3 regions of the Streptomyces sp. NPDC038707 genome follow, and region 1 is predicted to be linked to each of the others. Evidence: riboswitches for the same ligand, from Rfam matches in the RefSeq annotation. Region 1 holds a riboswitch; each other region holds the start of a gene.
The links. A riboswitch is a leader RNA that binds a small molecule or an ion and turns the genes downstream of it on or off. The one in region 1 is predicted to bind thiamine pyrophosphate.
Positions count from the first base shown of each region.

Region 2: another riboswitch for thiamine pyrophosphate. It lies ahead of thiO (glycine oxidase ThiO); the one in region 1 lies ahead of thiC (phosphomethylpyrimidine synthase ThiC).
Region 3: another riboswitch for thiamine pyrophosphate. It lies ahead of AB0E62_RS17500 (thiamine ABC transporter substrate-binding protein); the one in region 1 lies ahead of thiC (phosphomethylpyrimidine synthase ThiC).

Region 1 is NZ_JBEZUP010000002.1:167,943-173,945, reverse strand. It holds gene AB0E62_RS03390 (IclR family transcriptional regulator C-terminal domain-containing protein) at 173-1,126, shown strand; gene AB0E62_RS03385 (SsgA family sporulation/cell division regulator) at 1,226-1,663, shown strand; gene AB0E62_RS03380 (YibE/F family protein) at 1,751-3,196, opposite strand; TPP riboswitch at 3,268-3,445, shown strand; gene thiC (phosphomethylpyrimidine synthase ThiC) at 3,438-5,222, shown strand; gene AB0E62_RS03370 (hypothetical protein) at 5,314-6,003, opposite strand, start outside.
Region 2 is NZ_JBEZUP010000006.1:131,904-137,906, forward strand. It holds gene thiS (sulfur carrier protein ThiS) at 1-52, opposite strand, end outside; gene thiO (glycine oxidase ThiO) at 49-1,218, opposite strand; TPP riboswitch at 1,216-1,326, opposite strand; gene AB0E62_RS11090 (hypothetical protein) at 1,380-1,730, shown strand; gene AB0E62_RS11095 (FAD-dependent oxidoreductase) at 1,763-2,995, shown strand; gene AB0E62_RS11100 (Rv2175c family DNA-binding protein) at 3,104-3,469, shown strand; gene thiE (thiamine phosphate synthase) at 3,589-4,236, shown strand; gene metF (methylenetetrahydrofolate reductase [NAD(P)H]) at 4,353-5,276, shown strand; gene AB0E62_RS11115 (hypothetical protein) at 5,349-6,003, shown strand, end outside.
Region 3 is NZ_JBEZUP010000011.1:116,496-122,498, forward strand. It holds gene AB0E62_RS17490 (ABC transporter ATP-binding protein) at 1-518, opposite strand, end outside; gene AB0E62_RS17495 (iron ABC transporter permease) at 519-2,120, opposite strand; gene AB0E62_RS17500 (thiamine ABC transporter substrate-binding protein) at 2,168-3,241, opposite strand; TPP riboswitch at 3,325-3,432, opposite strand; gene rlmN (23S rRNA (adenine(2503)-C(2))-methyltransferase RlmN) at 3,456-4,562, opposite strand; gene AB0E62_RS17510 (cytochrome P450) at 4,612-5,784, opposite strand.

The sequences.
Region 1 (6,003 bases):
GGGGCGGTTCCCTCGGGGGAGGGAAGTTTCGGCCCGGGGCGGTTCCGGCGCGGTGGCGGACGGTTAAAGTCCGGAACCCCCCACAGGCTCCGGCTCCGTGGGCGGCGTCCCCTCCCCGTGCCCTTCCCCCTCGCACGGGCTCCCCTCGCGCTTCGGGAGTGACCCCTTGGCCATCGTCGACACCGCACCGGCGGCACCGCACGCACCCGCCGTCGCCCCGCGCCCCTGCGCAGCCCCTCTCCAGCGGCCACCGGCCCCGCTCGTCCCCGGCCAGGTCTCCGCACCTACGGCGGCCGGCCCCGGCCTCCCCTCCGCCGCGGACGCCTGCGGGCCACCGTCCTTCGCCGGCCGGCCGGCACCGCGGTCCGACGCCGCGTCCACCGCGACCCTCATCGGCTCCGTCCAGCGCGCCATGCGCCTGCTGGAGACCGTCGCCTCGCACGCCTACGGCGCCCCCGCCAAACAACTCGCCCGCGAGACCGGGCTCGCCCTGCCCACCACCTACCACCTGCTGCGCACCCTGGTGCACGAGGGCTACCTGCACCGGGACAAGGGGCTGTTCTTCCTCGGTGACGCAGCGGAACGCCTGGCGCGAGGTGGAGCCCAGCAGAAACGTCGCAGCATGGTGACGGACACTCTCGCGCACTGGCGCGATTCCATCGGTGTTCCGGTGTACTACGCGATGTACCGGGACGGCGAGATCGAGGTCATGTGCGTCTCCGCCTCCCCACAGGCCCCGGCGGTCGAGGAATGGGCGGACTTCCGCGAGACCGGCCATGCGCACGCCATCGGGCAGTGTCTGCTCGCCCAGCTGGACGAGGACGCGCGCCGCGACCATCTCGCCCGGTACCCGGTGCGGCCCGTCACGCCGTACACCGTGCGGGACGACGACGCGCTGCTGCGGCGGCTGGCCCGGACCCGCCGGATGGCACCGACGGTGGAACGCCAGGAGTACGCCGTCGGGACGGTCTGCGCGGCGGTCCCGATCACGGTCGGCACCACCGCGGCCACCCTGGCCATCTCACTCCCCGCCGACCAGGCCGACCGGCTGCTGCCCGCGGCCCGTCGGCTGCAGACGGAGATGGGGCGCCATCTGGGGTCGCTCACACTCTCTATCAGTATCTGAAAACTCACTCCTTGTAATTCATCGTGTACGTTCAGCAAGATTTGAGCACGGTCAGAGGGATCGATCCCGGCCAGTCGACGTCATATGACGGGGTAGTCAATGCGCGAGTCCGTACAGGCAGAAGTCATGATGAGTTTTCTCGTGTCCGAGGAGCTCTCCTTCCGCATCCCGGTGGAGTTGCGCTACGAGACCAGTGATCCGTATGCCGTGCGGCTCACCTTTCATCTGCCCGGCGACGCCCCCGTGACCTGGGCCTTCGGGCGCGAGCTGCTGGTCGACGGAGTCGGCCGTCCGTGCGGGGAGGGAGACGTGCGCATCTCCCCCGCCGATTCCGAGGTGCTGGGCGAGGTGCTGATCCGTCTTCAGGTCGGCGGCGACCACGCCCTCTTCCGCTCGTCGACGCCCCCGCTCGTGGCCTTCCTCGACCGCACGGACAAGCTGGTGCCACTCGGTCAGGAAGGCGCACTCGCCGACTTCGACGCGCATCTGGACGAGGCGCTGGACCGCATCCTCGCCGAGGAGCAGAGCGCCGGCTGAGGTGTCACGGCACGGGGGTGCTCCGCCGGTCCCGGGCGGGGCTGCGCAGGAACGCTTCTGCGCGACGGGCGCCGGTCCCGTCGGCGCTCACCGCTTCCGGCGCCGGCCCCGGCCGCCGCGCACCGGCGAGGCGCGGACCCCGAGGGGAGCCCCGGCCGCCCCGGCGCCCGGGGCGGTCCGGTCGGCGGACACGACCAGCGCGGCCAGCGCCGTGGTGACCGGGACCGAGGCGACCAGGCCGATCGAACCCACCAGCGTGCGCACGATCTCCTCGGCCACCAGCTCGCTGTTGGCCACGGTACCGACGCTGCTCTGCGCGATCGAGAACAGCAGCAGCAACGGCAGCGCGGCGCCGGCGTAGGCCAGCACCAGGGTGTTGACCACGGACGCGATGTGGTCGCGGCCGATCCGGATGCCCGCCCGGTACAGCCCGCGCCAGCCCATCGACGGATTCGCCTCGTGCAGCTCCCAGACCGCGGACGTCTGGGTCACCGTCACATCGTCCAGGACACCGAGCGAACCGATGATGACCCCGGCCAGCAGCAGACCGCTCATGTCGATCGACGGATACAGGCCGTGGATCAGGCCGGTGTTGTCGTCCGTGTTGCCGGTCAGCGCGGCCCAGCCGATGAACAGGGAGCCGAGCACACCGATCAGCGCCAGCGATGTCAGCGTGCCGAGCACCGCCACCGACGTACGGGCCGACAGGCCGTGACACAGGTACAGGGCGATCAGCATGATGGCGCTCGACCCGACGACGGCCACCAGCAGCGGGTTCGAACCCTCGAGGATCGCGGGCAGGATGAACAGCGTCAGCACCAGGAAGCTGACGGCCAGCGCGACCAGCGCCATGACACCGCGGAGACGGCCCACCAGGACCACGGCGACCGCGAAGACCCCCGCGAGCAGCATCATGGGGAACTGCCGGTTCACATCGGTCACCGCGTACTGCAGGTTCTTCGGGGCCGCGGGCTCGTAGGCGACCACGACCTTCTCGCCCTGGTGGAGCTGGCGTGACTGGTCCGGCTGCACGATCTCGGTGAAGGTACGGCCCTGGTCCTTGCCGGTGTCGACCCGGATGGTGGCCTTCTTGCACGTGCCGTCGGCCCGCTGCTGTGCCGAACTGCCCTCTGCGGTGGAGGTGTCGCCGGTCGGGGGGACACCGGAGGCGTTCGCCGAGGCGCAGCTCAGCTCGACGACTCGGGTGACCGTGGCCTGCTGCGTCTGCCGGTCGAAGCCGACGCCGGTGCGCTTGTGGGCCGGGGCCTGTCCGGGCCAGAGCACTACGAGGCCGACCAGGACCGCCGCGGTGAACGGGACCAGGATCGCCGCGATGACCTTGCGCAGATGCTGGGAGACGGGAGCCGCCGGGCCGTGGCTGTGGCTGTGGCTGTGACCGTGCGCGTGACCGTGCTCCGGCGCGGCCTCCTGACCGCTTCCGGGCGCCTCGTGGCCGCGCCCGGTGCCCTGTTCGGAGCCGGCCGCGCGGTGCGGCTCGGGGGGCTGGTAGGGGTGCTGCTCCATGCTGGTCACCGCCCGATCATCCCAAGAACGCAGGGGGCCCACTGTTCACCGCGCCCTACATGGCGCTAGCGTGGAGGCACCTTTGCACACGCGGGAGCTCGGAGCACCGGGCTGAGAGGGCGCTGACCTCCGTGGACGCGATGTTTCACGTGGAACGAGCGATGTTCCGCGGGAAACATCGACCGACGGACACCGCTGCGTCGACCGCCGAACCTGTTACCGGGTAATGCCGGCGTAGGGAGTAGGTCTCATGACCAACAAGGACGCACGCACGCCTGTCTCCGCTCAGGACGAGAAGTCCACGGAGGCCGGGAAGTCCATCGGCTGGCACAAGGCGTACGTCGAGGGCTCGCGCCCCGACCTCCGGGTGCCGGTCCGTCAGGTGCACCTCACCAACGGGCAGTCGGTCACGCTGTACGACACATCGGGCCCGTACACCGATCCACTTGTCGAGACCGACGTCCGCAGGGGCCTGCCGCCGCTGCGAGAGAACTGGATCATCGCGCGCGGCGACACGGAGGAGTACCCGGGCCGCCCCGTCCGTCCGGAGGACGACGGGATCAAGCACACCTCACCGCGCGGCGGACTGCGCAACCTGGACGCGGTCTTCCCCGGACGCCCGCGTCAGCCGCGACGGGGACGTCCCGGTCAGGCGGTGACACAGCTCGCGTACGCCCGCCGGGGCGAGATCACCCCGGAGATGGAGTTCGTGGCCGTCCGGGAGAACGTGTCGCCCGAGGTGGTCCGCGAAGAGATCGCGGCGGGGCGGGCCGTGCTGCCGGCCAACATCAATCACCCGGAGATCGAGCCGATGATCATCGGCAAGCGGTTCCTGGTGAAGGTGAACGCCAATATCGGGAACTCGGCGGTGACGTCCTCCATCGAGGAGGAGGTCGAGAAGATGACCTGGGCGACCCGCTGGGGTGCCGACACGGTCATGGACCTGTCCACCGGCCGCAACATCCACACCACCCGTGAGTGGGTGCTGCGCAACTCCCCCGTCCCCATCGGCACGGTGCCGCTCTACCAGGCGCTGGAGAAGGTCGACGGCAAGGCCGAGGAACTGACCTGGGAGATCTACAAGGACACGGTCATCGAGCAGGCCGAGCAGGGCGTGGACTACATGACCGTCCACGCGGGTGTCCGGCTGGCGTACGTCCCGCTCACGGCCAACCGCAAGACCGGCATCGTCTCGCGCGGCGGCTCCATCATGGCCGCGTGGTGCCTGGCGCACCACAAAGAGTCGTTTCTGTACGAGAACTTCGAGGAGCTGTGCGAGATCCTCGCCGCCTACGACGTCACGTACTCGCTGGGTGACGGCCTGCGGCCGGGTTCGATCGCGGACGCCAACGACGAGGCCCAGTTCGCGGAGTTGCGGACGCTCGGGGAACTCAACCGGATCGCCAGGCGTTTTGACGTACAGACGATGATCGAGGGCCCCGGGCACGTCCCGATGCACAAGATCAAGGAGAACATCGACCTTCAGCAGGAGATCTGTGATGAAGCTCCGTTCTATACGCTCGGCCCGCTGACCACGGACGTCGCGCCGGCGTACGACCACATCACCTCCGGCATCGGTGCCGCGATGATCGCCTGGTGGGGCACGGCGATGCTCTGCTACGTCACGCCCAAGGAGCACTTGGGTCTGCCCAACCGGGACGACGTCAAGACGGGCGTCATCACCTACAAGATCGCCGCGCACGCGGCGGACCTTGCCAAGGGCCATCCCGGTGCGCAGGAGTGGGACGACGCGCTGTCCGACGCCCGCTTCGAGTTCCGGTGGGAGGACCAGTTCAACCTCGCCCTGGACCCCGAAACGGCGCGGGAGTTCCACGACGAGACCCTGCCGGCCGAGCCCGCCAAGACGGCCCACTTCTGCTCCATGTGCGGTCCGAAGTTCTGCAGCATGAAGATCTCGCAGGACATCAGGCGGGAGCACGGTGGCAACCGGGCCGAGATCGAGGAGGGCATGGCCCAGAAGTCGAAGGAGTTCGCGGCGGCCGGCAACCGGGTGTATCTGCCCATCGCCGACTGAACCGCCGCCATGAGCGCACCGCGTCGTCCGGACTGACGCGGTGCGCGGCCGGATTCCTGTGCGCGGCCCGGCCGCGCCGGTGTGCGGCCGGCTATTCGGGCCGGTGTTCCGGGCCGCCGAAGTCCGGGCTCGTGTAGTCGGGGCTGGTGTAGTCGGGGCTGGTGTAACTGGGGCGGCCGGGTCCCGTGCCGTCGCCGGGGCTGCTGAAGCCGGGCCGGCCGTAGCCCAGGTGCGGGATGCGGCCGGTCGGTGCCGGCGGTGCCGGATGGTGTGCGCCGGCCGGGCCGGAGTCGGCCAGGGCCTCCTGGAGGAAGGGCAGGATGCCCCGCTCCAGCAGGGCGTTCCGCCAGGCCTCTCTGGCATCCTCCAGTTGCTTCTCGCCCGCCGTGTCCCGGGCACGGGCGTCCGCCGGAGTGCGGTGGCGCAGGGCCGCGAGCAGGAGTCCCGCGGCGGCGACGAGGGCCGTCGCCGCGGTCAGCGCGCCGAACACCCAGCCGGTGGCGAGCAGGGTGCGGGCGAGGGCGTGCCCGGAGCTCAGCGCCCGCAGGACGTAGCCGACGAGCAGGAAGATCGCCGCCGCCGTCCCGGAGAGGACGGGTGCCAGCACGGCGATGACCGCGGCGGCGCCCGCGCCGGTGTCCTCCGCGGCTGCGCCGGTCGCGCCGGACTGGTCCCGCGCGGGGGAACCAGGACCCGGAGTGGCGGAGTCGATGCCGCTCGCCGGGGCGGACAGCGCCGCCTGGCCCCGCGCGTCACGGAGTTCGGCGTAGTGCCGGTACTC
Region 2 (6,003 bases), on a different contig from region 1:
GGGCGACACGGCGGGGTTCGCCGTTGACGGAGATGGTGACGGAGATGCTCATACGGGCTGCTCCAGCTGTTCCATGGGTGCGGCACCGAAGCGCCGGGGAGTGAACGGACGCGCCTCTTCGGGAAGGTCACCGGTGACCAGGGCGTGCGCCAGCGCGTCCCCGGTGACCGGCGTCAGCAGCACCCCGTTGCGGTAGTGCCCGGTGGCCAGCAGCAGTCCGGCCAGGGCGGACGGGCCGAGCAGCGGCGCGTTGTCGGGGGAGCCGGGGCGCAGTCCGGCCCGGGTCTCGGTGAGCGGCAGTTCGGTGATGCCGGGCACCAGCTCATGGGCGTCGCGCAGCAGCTCGTACACGCCCCCGGCGGTGACCGTGGTGTCCCAGCCCAGCTCCTCGCTGGTGGCGCCGACGACCAGTTCCCCGTTCTCCCGGGGCACCAGGTACAGCGGGCCGCCGCGCACCACGGCCCGTACGGTCCGGCTGAGGAACGGCGCGTACCGGGGCGGCACGGTCAGCCGCAGCACCTGCCCCTTGACCGGCCGCACCGGAGGCAGCACCTCCCGCGGCACGCCCGCGAGCCGCCCGCTCAGGCTGCCCGCGGCGAGCACCACCCGCTCCGCGCGCAGCGCCGTCCCGTCGGCCGTGGTGCAACCGGTGGCCCGGTCCCCGGCCACGTCCAGGCGCTCGGCCCGGACCCGGTGGAACACCACCCCGGACCGCTCGCAGGCGACGACCAGGGCCGCCGCCAGCCGTCGCGGGTCGATCTGGTGGTCACCGTCGACCCGCAGCCCGCCGCGCACCCCCGGCGCCAGCATCGGCTCCAGGCGCCGGCACTCCCGCCCGGTCAGCCACTCCGCCTCCAGGCCGCAGCGCTGCTGGAGGGCGTGCAGGTCGCGCAGGTGGGCGCGGTCGTCGGCGTCCAGCGCGACGGCGAGGGTGCCGCAGCGGCGGTAGCCGAGGTCATGGCCGGTCAGCTCGGTCAGCTCGGCCGCGAACGCGGGATAGCGGCGCGCGGACGCCAGGTTCAGGCCGAGCAGGGTCTCCTCGCCGTAGTGCAGCTCGGTGACCGCGGCCAGCATCCCGGCCGCCACCTGCGCGGCGCCGCCCCCGGGCTCGGGGTCCACGACGGCCGTGGCCAGCCCGCGCTGTGCCGCGCGCCAGGCCGTGACCAGGCCGATGATTCCGCCCCCGATGACGAGGACGTCGGACGTACGTGACGACATGGGCGGTGAGCCCCTCCCTTCGCCGGCATGACCCGGATCAGGTTCGTACGGTCGGAGGCCGCGAGCCTCCCTCTCAGCCCGGTCGTCCGGGCTCCCGCGAGTGCTTGTACGGTGGCCACCCTAGCCCGCCGCCCTCCTCACCCGTAAGGGAGCCCCGTTCCATGGCCCGTTCGCTCGACGGACTCTTCTTCGCCCCTGTGTCGGACCAGGCCCCGGGGCAGGTGGGCACCAGCACCCGGTTCGCCTACCACGAGCGGGACGGCGCCGTCTGGGCCGAGTACGCGGGCGGTGACGTCGTACGCGGCCATCTGGTCGGCACCCGCGCGGGGGACCGGCTGGACTTCCGGTACGTGCAGCTCAGGACCGACGGGACGACCGCCTCCGGGCACTGTGTGTCCACGGTCGAGGAGCTGGCGGACGGCCGGCTGCGGCTGGCGGAGACCTGGGAGTGGGAGTCCGCGCCGGGCTCCGGCACCAGCGTTGTGGAACAGGTCACCGAGCACGCCCGCTGACTGACGTTCCGTCATGTGTCTATGGTGATCGCGTGAGCGAGCAGACACCGCACGAGGACACGGCACAGGAGCGGCGCGTGGTCGTCGTCGGCGCGGGCATGGCCGGGGTGCAGACCGCGGTCGCCCTGCGGGAACAGGGCTTCAAGGGCCCGGTCACCGTCATCGGCGCCGAACCGCACCAGCCGTACGACCGGCCGCCGCTGTCGAAGGCGGTGCTGCTCGGCACGGCCGAGGGCTCCGCCTTCGACGTGGACTTCGAGTCCCTCGGCGTCGAACTGCGGCTCGGCTGCGAGGTGTACGGCCTCAGGCCCGCCGCGCGCGAACTGGACACCGAGCACGGTGTCGTCCCCTACGACGTGCTGGTCCTCGCCACCGGCGCCGCGCCGGTCAACCTGCCCGGCGCCGAGGGCGTGCCCGGCGTGCACCTGCTGCGCACCCTGGACGACGCCGCACGGCTGCGCCCCGTCCTCGCCCGGCAGCACGACGTCGTGGTGGTGGGCGCCGGCTGGATCGGCGCCGAGTTCGCCACCGCCGCCCGCGGGGCGGGCTGCGCGGTCACCGTCGTGGAGGCCGCCGGCCACCCGCTGGCCGGCGCCCTGCCCGCCGAGGTCGCCGCGCCCATGGCCGGCTGGTACGCCGACGCGGGCGTCGGCCTGCGCACCCACGCGCGCGTGGACCGGGTCGAACCCGGCGCGGTGCTGCTCGCCGACGGCACCCGGCTGCCCGCGGGCGCCGTCGTCGTCGGCATCGGCGCCCGCCCCGCCACCGCCTGGCTGGCCGGCTCCGGCATCGAGCTGGGCGCGCACGGCGAGGTCCTCGCCGACGACCGGCTGCGCACCTCCGTACCGGACGTGTACGCCGTCGGGGACTGCGCGTCCTTCCCCTCGGCCCGCTACGGCGAACGGCTCCTGGTCCACCACTGGGACAACGCCCTCCAAGGCGCCCGCACGGTCGCCGCGGACATCCTCGGCGAGGCTCCGGCGGTCTACGACCCGGTGCCCTACTTCTGGTCGGAGCAGTTCGGCCGGTTCGTGCAGTACGCCGGCCACCACACCGCGGGCGACCGCACGGTGTGGCGCGGCGACCCGGCGGGACCGTCCTGGACGGTGTGCTGGCTGTGCGACGGCCGCCTGGTGGCGCTGCTGGCCGTGGGCCGCCCCCGCGACCTGGCCCAGGGCCGCCGGCTGATCGAGGCGGGCCGGATCATGGACGTGGCGGCCCTGGCGGACCCGGCGAAGCCCCTCAAGGAGGCCACGGCCGGCTGAGGGAGCGCCCCCAAAGGCCCCGGGAAGCGGCCCGACCAGCCACAACGCACCCGCGGACGGCCGACGACACATCGCGGCGGAACCGGCGGAGCGCCTACCCTAGGTGCTGTGACCGAGATTGACGCAAAGATCGATGCTCTCGTCCCCGCCTGGCTCACCCTTCCCGACATCGCCGAGATGCTCGGCGTCGAGGTGACGCGCGTGAGGCAGCTGGTCAAGGAGGGCCAGCTCATCGCCGTACGCCGGGGCGAGAACCGGGCGCTGCACGTGCCCGCCGCCTTCATCGACGGGGACAAGGTGGTCAAGGGCCTGTCAGGGACCCTGACGCTGCTGCGGGACGACGGCTTCACGGTCGAAGAGATGATCGAGTGGCTTTTCACCCCCGACCCGACCCTGCCCGGCACCCCCGCACAGGCCCTGAGCGAGAATCGCGGCACGGAGGTGAAGCGCCGCGCCCAGGCGCTCGCCGTCTGAGCCGGCCCGCCGCACGAGGTGGTGTGCGGGCCCTCCGCCCGCACACCACCGCCGGGGACGGCGCCCGGACACCACCGCCGAAGACCACCTAGGGACACCGACCACGGGGGGACCCACGCATGTCCGACACCGCCCGCGCCGCGCTCGCCGACGCCCGCCTGTACCTCTGCACGGACGCCCGCAAGCGCCAGGGCGACCTGCCCGAGTTCCTGGACGCGGTGCTGGCCGGCGGCGTCGACATCGTGCAGCTGCGCGACAAGGGCATGGAGGCCGCCGAGGAGCTGGAGCACCTGGAGGTCTTCGCCGACGCCTGCGCCCGGCACGGCAAGCTGCTCGCGGTCAACGACCGGGCCGACATCGCCCACGCGGCCCGCGCCGGTGTGCTGCACCTCGGCCAGGGCGACCTGCCGGTCCCCGCGGCCCGCGCGATCCTCGGCGACGGGGTGCTGATCGGCCGCTCCACGCACGCCGAGCGGGAGGCCGCCGCCGCGGCCGTCCAGGACGGCGTGGACTACTTCTGCACCGGCCCCTGCTGGCCCACCCCCACCAAGCCCGGCCGCCACGCCCCCGGCCTCGGTCTGGTCCGCTACACGGCGGGCCTCGGCACCGACCGCCCCTGGTTCGCCATCGGCGGCATCGACCTGGGCAACCTGGACGAGGTGCTGGACGCGGGTGCCCGCCGGGTGGTCGTGGTCCGCGCGATCACCGAGGCGGACGACCCCGGCGCGGCGGCGGCGGAGTTCGCGAAGCGGCTGCGGCAGGCGTAGGAACCCGCCGGGTCCCCGTTCCGGAATCTGTCCAAGGGGTGGACAGCGGTCCGACAATTCGGGCAAATTTCCGAGGCGTGGTTGGGGGACCGTCCGCCCCTGGCTAACCTGCCCGTATGGCCCTCGGAACCCCGTCCACCAGGACTGATCGCGCACGCACCGTGCGCGACATGCTCGCCACCGGCAAGACGACGTACTCGTTCGAGTTCTCCGCGCCGAAGACCCCCAAGGGCGAGCGGAACTTGTGGAGCGCGCTCCGGCGGGTCGAGGCGGTCGCCCCCGACTTCGTCTCCGTGACCTACGGCGCCGGCGGTTCCACCCGCGCGGGCACGGTCAAGGAGACCCAGCAGATCGTCGCCGACACGACGCTCACCCCGGTCGCCCACCTCACCGCGGTGGACCACTCCATCGCCGAACTGCGCAACATCATCGGCCAGTACGCGGACGCCGGGATCCGCAACATGCTCGCCGTGCGCGGCGACCCGCCCGGCGACCCCATGGGCGAATGGGTGCCGCATCCCCGGGGCCTGACCTACGCCGCCGAACTCGTCCGGCTCATCAAGGAGTCGGGCGACTTCTGCGTGGGCGTCGCCGCGTTCCCGGAGATGCACCCGCGCTCCGCGGACTGGGACACCGACGTCGCGCACTTCGTGGACAAGTGCCGCGCGGGCGCCGACTACGCCATCACACAGATGTTCTTCCAGCCCGAGTCCTACCTGCGGCTGCGTGACCGCGTGGTGGCCGCGGGCTGTGACACCCCGGTGATCCCCGAGATCCTGCCGGTCACGAGCGTGAAGATGCTGGAACGGCTGCCGAAGCTCAGCAACGCCCGTTTCCCGGACGCCCTGGAAGAGCGGATCCTGGCGGCGAAGGACGATCCGGCGGCGGTACGCTCCATCGGTATCGAGTTCGCCACGGAGTTCTGCGCCCGGCTGCTGGCCGAGGGAGTGCCCGGACTGCACTTCATCACGCTCAACAACTCCACGGCGACCCTCGAGATCTACGAGAACCTGGGCCTGCACCACCGTCCGCAGGCCTAGACCGGCCGCCCCGCGATAGGACACACTGCGTAGCGGTCACCGGGAGTAGCGGTCATTGGGAGAGGGGCGTACATGGGCTGGGCGGTCCTCTACATCGCGTTCGGCGGCGTCGCACTGTGGTTGCTGGGCGAGGTGCTGCTGCAGTACAAGGCGCGGCTGCGCTGGCGGCTCCTGGCCTTCGCCGGGTTCCTCGGCGTCGTGGTCGGGGTGCTGTTGCCCTCCGTGATCGTGATCGCGCTGGGCGCGATGGCCTTCGCGGTCGGCCAGACCTGCGTCACGCTCTCGTTCCGCCGCGGCTTCGCCTCCGGCTGGGCGGTCCGGCGGCCCGCCCCCCAGGCCGGCGGCGGCAGCAAGCGGCGCCGGGGCCGCGCGAACCGCAAGGACCCCGCCCCGGCCCCGCAGGACACCGCCGCCGCGTTCCCGGACCCCGGCCAGGAGGCCTACGTCCCCGACCACGAGGGCTACGTCCCCGACCAGGTGGGCTACGGCCCCGCCCGGACGCCCGGCGACCTCGACGACGACCACGACGACGTCTTCACCCCCGCCTCCGCCCGCCCGGCCGACCCGGCCGCCGCCGAGACCACCGCCGTCCACCCGCCCCAGGGCACCCCCGGGGAGACCGGCGGCTACGGCGCCTACGGCGACCCGGCCTACCCTGACCCCGCCCCGGGGGCCCCCGCCTACGACTACTCCGGCTACGGCACGCAGGACTACGGCTACGACGGCA
Region 3 (6,003 bases), on a different contig from region 1:
ACCACGAGGCGTTCGCGCAGCGAGCGGTCGAGCTGGCCGAGCGGTTCGTCCAGCATCAGCAGCCGGGGGCGGGGCGCGAGCGCGCGGGCGAGGGCCACGCGCTGCTGCTCGCCACCGGACAGGGCGGCCACGGCCCGCCGGGCCGCCCCGGGCAGGCCGACCAGGTCGAGCAGCCGGCCCACCTCGGCGTCCCGTTCGCTGCGGGCGACGCCGTGCATGCGCAGCCCGAAGGCCACGTTGGCGCCGACGTCCCGCTGCGGGAACAGCTGGTGGTCCTGGAACATCAGGCCGACGTCGCGCTTGTGTGCGGGCACCCCGTTCTGGTCCCGGCCGTCCAGCACCACCCGTCCGGAGTCCAGGCGTTGCAGTCCGGCGACCGCCCGGAGCAGCGTCGACTTCCCGCTGCCGCTGGGCCCGAGCACGCACACCACCTCGTGCTCGGCGACCTCGAGACCGACCCGGTCGAGGACGGCCCGCCCGCCGAAGCGCACGGTCGCGGCATCCAGGCTCAGCAGCATCTAGAACTCCCCCGTCCGGTCGGTGCGCAGCCGCTCCAGGACGAGCAGCGCGGCGGCGCACACCACCATCAGAATGGTCGAAAGGGCCATCGCCTGCCCGTAGTTGAGATCGCCGGGGCGGCTGAGCAGCCGGGCCACGGCGACCGGCAGCGTGGGGTTGTCGGGCCGGGCGATGAACACGGTCGCCCCGAACTCGCCGAGCGACACGGCGAACGCGAAGCCGGCCGCGACCAGCAGCGCCCGCCGCACCAGCGGCAGGTCCACCTCCCGCCACACCCGCCAGGGGGAGGCCCCGAGCACGGCGGCGGCCTCCCTGAGGCGTACGTCCACCGCGCGCAGCACGGGCAGCATGGTCCGTACGACGAAGGGGGCGCCGACGAGGGCCTGGGCGAGCGGTACCAGGATCCAGGACTGGCGCAGGTCCAGCGGCGGCTTGTCGAGGGCGATCAGGAAGCCGAAGCCGACGGTCACGGCGGACACGCCGAGCGGCAGCATCAGCAGCGCGTCGAAGCCCCGGACCAGCCGTCCGGCGTCCCGGCGGGCCAGCGCGGCGGCGGCGAGGGCGCCGATCACGACGGCGATGGCGGTGGCGGCGACGGCGTACTGGAGCGAGGTCCACACCGCGTGCACGGGCGCCACCAGGAACGTACCGCCGTCCGCGTCGGTCAGCGCCCGGTAGTAGCCGAGGCCGGGCGCGTCCAGGGAGCGGCGGACGAGGACGCCGAGCGGCAGCAGCAGGAGCAGGGCGATGGTGACGAGGACCCCGGCGAGCAGCGCCCACTGCCCGGCCCCGCGTGGCCGGCGCGCGGTCACGGCGGCGTCGACCAGGCGCAGCGCGGTCTCCCGCCGCCGTACCGTCCAGGCGTGCACGGCGAGGATCGCGCCGACGGCGGCGAACTGGACGAGGGTGAGGACGGCGGCCGTGGTCAGGTCGAAGACCTCGGAGGTCTGCCGGTAGATCTCCACCTCGATGGTGGAGAAGGTGGGGCCGCCGAGGATCTGGACCACGCCGAAGGAGGTGAAGGTGAACAGGAACACCATCAGGGCGGCGGCGGCCACGGCGGGACCGAGCGCCGGCAGGGTGACCCGGCGCCAGGCCGTCAGCGGGGAGGCGCCGAGCATCCGGGCGGCCTCCTCCTGCCGGGGGTCGAGCTGGGCCCACAGCCCGCCGACCGTGCGGACGACGACCGCGTAGTTGAAGAAGACATGGGCGAGCAGGATCGCCCACACCGTGGTGTCGAGCCGTACTCCCCACAGCTCGTCCAGCAGGCCGCCGCGTCCGAGCAGGGCCAGGAAGGCGCTGCCGGCGACGACGGTCGGCAGCACGAACGGCACGGTGACGACGGCCCGCAGCACCCCCCTGCCGGGGAAGTCGTACCGGGCGAAGACATAGGCGGCGGGCAGGGCGAGCAGCAGGGTCAGCGCGGTGGAGGCGAGCGCCTGCCAGGTGGTGAACCACAGCACGTGCCGGATGTCCGGGCGGGTGACGACGTCCGCGATCCGCCCGAGGTGCCACGTGCCGTCCGCCTTCAGCCCGCGGGTGACGATCGCGGCGACGGGCCAGGCGAAGAACAGCGCGAAGAACGCGACGGGCAGGGCCATCAGCCCGAGCCGAGCCGCGCTCCCGCGCCGGTCCCGCGCCTTGGCGGTCACTTCAGTACGAGCGACGTCCACGAGGAGACCCACTGGTCGCGGTTGGCGGCGATCTTGTCGGGGGCCAGGGTCTCGGGGTCCTTGGCGGCCGGGCCGTACTCGGTGAAGTCGGCGGGTACGGCGGCTCCCTCCACGACCGGGTAGACGAACATGTTCAGCGGCATGTCCTGCTGGAACTCCCGGGTGAGCAGGAAGTCGAGGAACGCCTTGCCGCCCTCGGGGTTCTTCGCGTTGCTCAGCAGCCCGGCGTACTCGGTCTGCCGGAAGCAGGTGCCGTAGGCCACCCCGGTCGGGGCGGTGGCGGGCCGCTTCTTGGCGTAGATCACCTCGGCGGGCGGCGAGGAGGCGTACGAGACCACCAGCGGCCGGTCGCCGCCTGCCTTCCTGCCCTCGGAGGACCCGGAGAACTCCTGGTAGTAGGCCTGCTCCCAGCCGTCGACGACCTTCACGCCGTTGGCCTCGAGCTTCTTCCAGTAGCCCGGCCAGCCCTGGTCGCCGAACTTCGCGGCGCTGCCGAGCAGGAAGCCGAGGCCCGGCGAGGAGGTGGCCGCGTTCTCGGTGACGAGGAGGTTCTTGTACGCCGGCTTGGCGAGGTCGGCGAAGGACTCGGGCGGGGTCAGCTTGTGCGCGCTGAACCAGGCCTTGTCGTAGTTGACGCAGATGTCGCCGGTGTCGACGGGCGTGACCCGGTGCTTGTCCTGGTCGACACGGTTCTCCGGCCGGACGGAGCCGGCGCCCTTCGGCTCGTAGGGCTGGAACAGTCCGTTGTCCAGGGCCCGGGAGAGCAGGGTGTTGTCGACGCCGAAGAAGACGTCGCCCTGCGGGTTGTCCTTGGTGAGGATCGCCTTGTTGACGGCCTGTCCGGCGTCGCCGTCCTTGAGGACCCTGAGCTTGTACCCGGACCGCTTCTCGAAGTCCTTGACGACGCTCTTGGAGACGCTCCACGAGTCGTGGCTGACGAGGGTGACGGTCTTGGGGTCCGCGGACGACCCGGACCCGGACGCACCGCACGCGGACAGCGCGAGCAGGCCGAGCCCGGCCGCCACGGCCACGAGGGTCTTGTTGTGCACTGGATGTCCTCCTGGGGGTTGGCCAGGAAGAGACGCGGCCCTGCCCGGACCGCCGCGCGGGCGGCCCGGGCAGGGCGCAACAGCTTGAGTGGTGACCGAACTTCCTACCCAGAATGACCTGGGCGAGGTTCAGAGGGTCTGCGGCCCGGTTGCCGCACTCTCAGCGCTGTGGCGCTCCCCTGTCGGAATATGAAGATGTGTGGACCTGGTCAGATTACCGCTCGGTGGCCGCGAGCTGACCACAGGCTCCGTCGATCTCCTGACCCCGCGTGTCCCGGATGGTCACGGCTACCCCGTGGGCGGCGATGGCCTCCACGAACGCCTTCTCGTCCTCCGGCCGCGACGCGGTCCACTTCGACCCCGGGGTGGGGTTGAGCGGGATGAGGTTGACGTGCACGGGCTTGCCCTTGAGCAGCCGGCCGAGCCGGTCGCCGCGCCAGGCCTGGTCGTTGATGTCCCGGATCAGCGCGTACTCGATGGACAGCCGGCGGCCCGACTTCTCGGTGTACTCGAATCCGGCGTCCAGCACCTCGCGCACCTTCCACCGCGTGTTCACCGGGACGAGGGTGTCGCGCAGCTCGTCGTCGGGGGCGTGCAGGGAGATCGCCAGCCGGCACTTGAAGCCCTCGTCGGCGAACCGGTGGATGGCCGGCACCAGACCCACGGTCGAGACAGTGATCCCGCGCTGCGAGAGCCCCAGCCCGTCCGGGGCGGGGTCAGTGAGCGCCCGGATGGCCCCGACGACCCGGTTGTAGTTGGCGAGGGGCTCGCCCATCCCCATGAAGACGATGTTGGACAGCCGCGCGGGCCCGCCGGGCACTTCCCCGTCCCGCAGCGCCCGCATGCCGTCGACGATCTGGTGGACGATCTCCGCGGTGGACAGGTTCCGGTCCAGCCCGGCCTGTCCGGTCGCGCAGAACGGGCAGTTCATCCCGCATCCGGCCTGCGAGCTGATGCACATGGTCACCCGGTCCGGGTACCGCATCAGCACGGACTCGACCAGCGTGCCGTCGAACAGCCGCCACAGCGTCTTGCGCGTGGTCCCCTCGTCCGTGGACAGATGGCGGACGACGGTCATCAGCTCCGGGAACAGCGCTTCCCGGAGCTTGGCGCGCGAACCGGCGGGGATGTCGGTCCACTGCTCCGGGTCGTGCGCGTACCGCGCGAAGTAGTGCTGCGAGAGCTGCTTGGCACGGAACGGCTTCTCGCCGATCCCGGCCACCGCGTCCTTGCGTTCGGCGGGCGTGAGGTCGGCGAGATGCCGCGGCGGCTTCTTGGCTCCGCGCGGCGCGACGAAAGTGAGTTCTCCGGGCTTAGGCATGGCGTAACCAGTGTCGCAGATCCAACCGGGTGACCCGGAAAGCCCGCTCTCACCAGGTGACCGGCAGGGTTCTCGGGCCGCGGATCAGGCCCCGCCGTTGGAACTCGACCTGCCCGGGCGGTACGGCCAGCCGGAGGGCGGGGAAGCGGGTCAGGACGGCGCCGATCATGACCTCGGCCTCCATGCGGGCCATCACGGCGGCCAGGCAGTGGTGGGGGCCGTGACCGAAAGCCAGGTGGGCGAGGTGCTCCCGGTCGAAGTCCAGGGTGCCGGGGTCGGGGAACACGCCCGGGTCGCGGTTGGCGGCCAGGTAGGCGTTGTAGACCACGTCACCGGCGCGGATCAGCCGGCCGGCCACCTCGACGTCCTCGGTGGCGATCCGGGGGATGCCGACGCCGTTGCGGTGCGGGACGTAGCGGAACAGCTCCTCCACCGCCCGGGGCAGCAGCTCCGGCTCGCGGCGCAGCCGGTCCAGGTGGCCGGGGTGGGTGAGCAGCGCGTACATCATGGAACCACTGTTGCTGCGGACCGCGTGGCCGCCGCTGACCTGGACGGCGATCGCGAGGGAGACCGCCTCCTCGTCGGTGATCTCGCCCTCGGCGGCGGCCCGCGCCAGCACTCCGGCCAGGTCCTCCCGGGGTTCCTCGCGGCGGCGCCGGAGCAGTCCGGCGATCCGCTCCCGGGTCTCCCTCGCGGCCTCGCGGGCCCGCTCCCCGGACGCGGCGCCCGCCGACAGCAGGGCCTCCCCGGTCGCGGCCCAGTCCTGCCGGTCCTCCTCGGCCACACCGAGGAAGTCGCGGAGCACGGCGAGCGGGAAGGGGTTGTGCAGATGCTCCATGAGGTCGGCCGGGGCTCCGGCGCGGGCCATTCCGTCGAGCAGTTCGGCGGCCCTGCGCTCGGCGAGCGGACGCAGCCGCCGCATGCTCCGCCCGGTGAACGCGCGGGCTACGACCCGGCGCAGCCGGGTGTGCCGGGGCGGATCGATGTACTGGAGGCCGGCCGTCCGCGAGGCGACCGGCACCGGCCGCATGGTGGTGACCTCGCGCCGGGCGACCCGTTCCCGGGAGAAGCGCGGGTCGGAGGTGACGAAGCGGACGTCTTCGTACCGGGTGACCAGCCAGGCCCACCCGGCACCGTACGGCAGCCGGATCCGCGCGACCGGCTCCTCGCGCGCCACCTCGTCCAGGAAGGGATCGGGATCGAGCGCGGGCAGATCGTCCACAGGCCAGAACCGCACCGGCGGGACGGCCCCGGGCCCGGGGCACCCGCGCGCGAGAACAGGAACGGGGGCGGAGGCCGGGCCCGTGGAGACACGGGCGGAGGACGCCGGTCCGGAGGCCGGGCAGGCGGAGACGGAGGCCGGGCACACCGAGGCGTGGGCCGGGCAGGCGGAGACGCGGGCGGGGGACGCTGAGCCGGAGGCCGGGCAGGTGGACGCGGA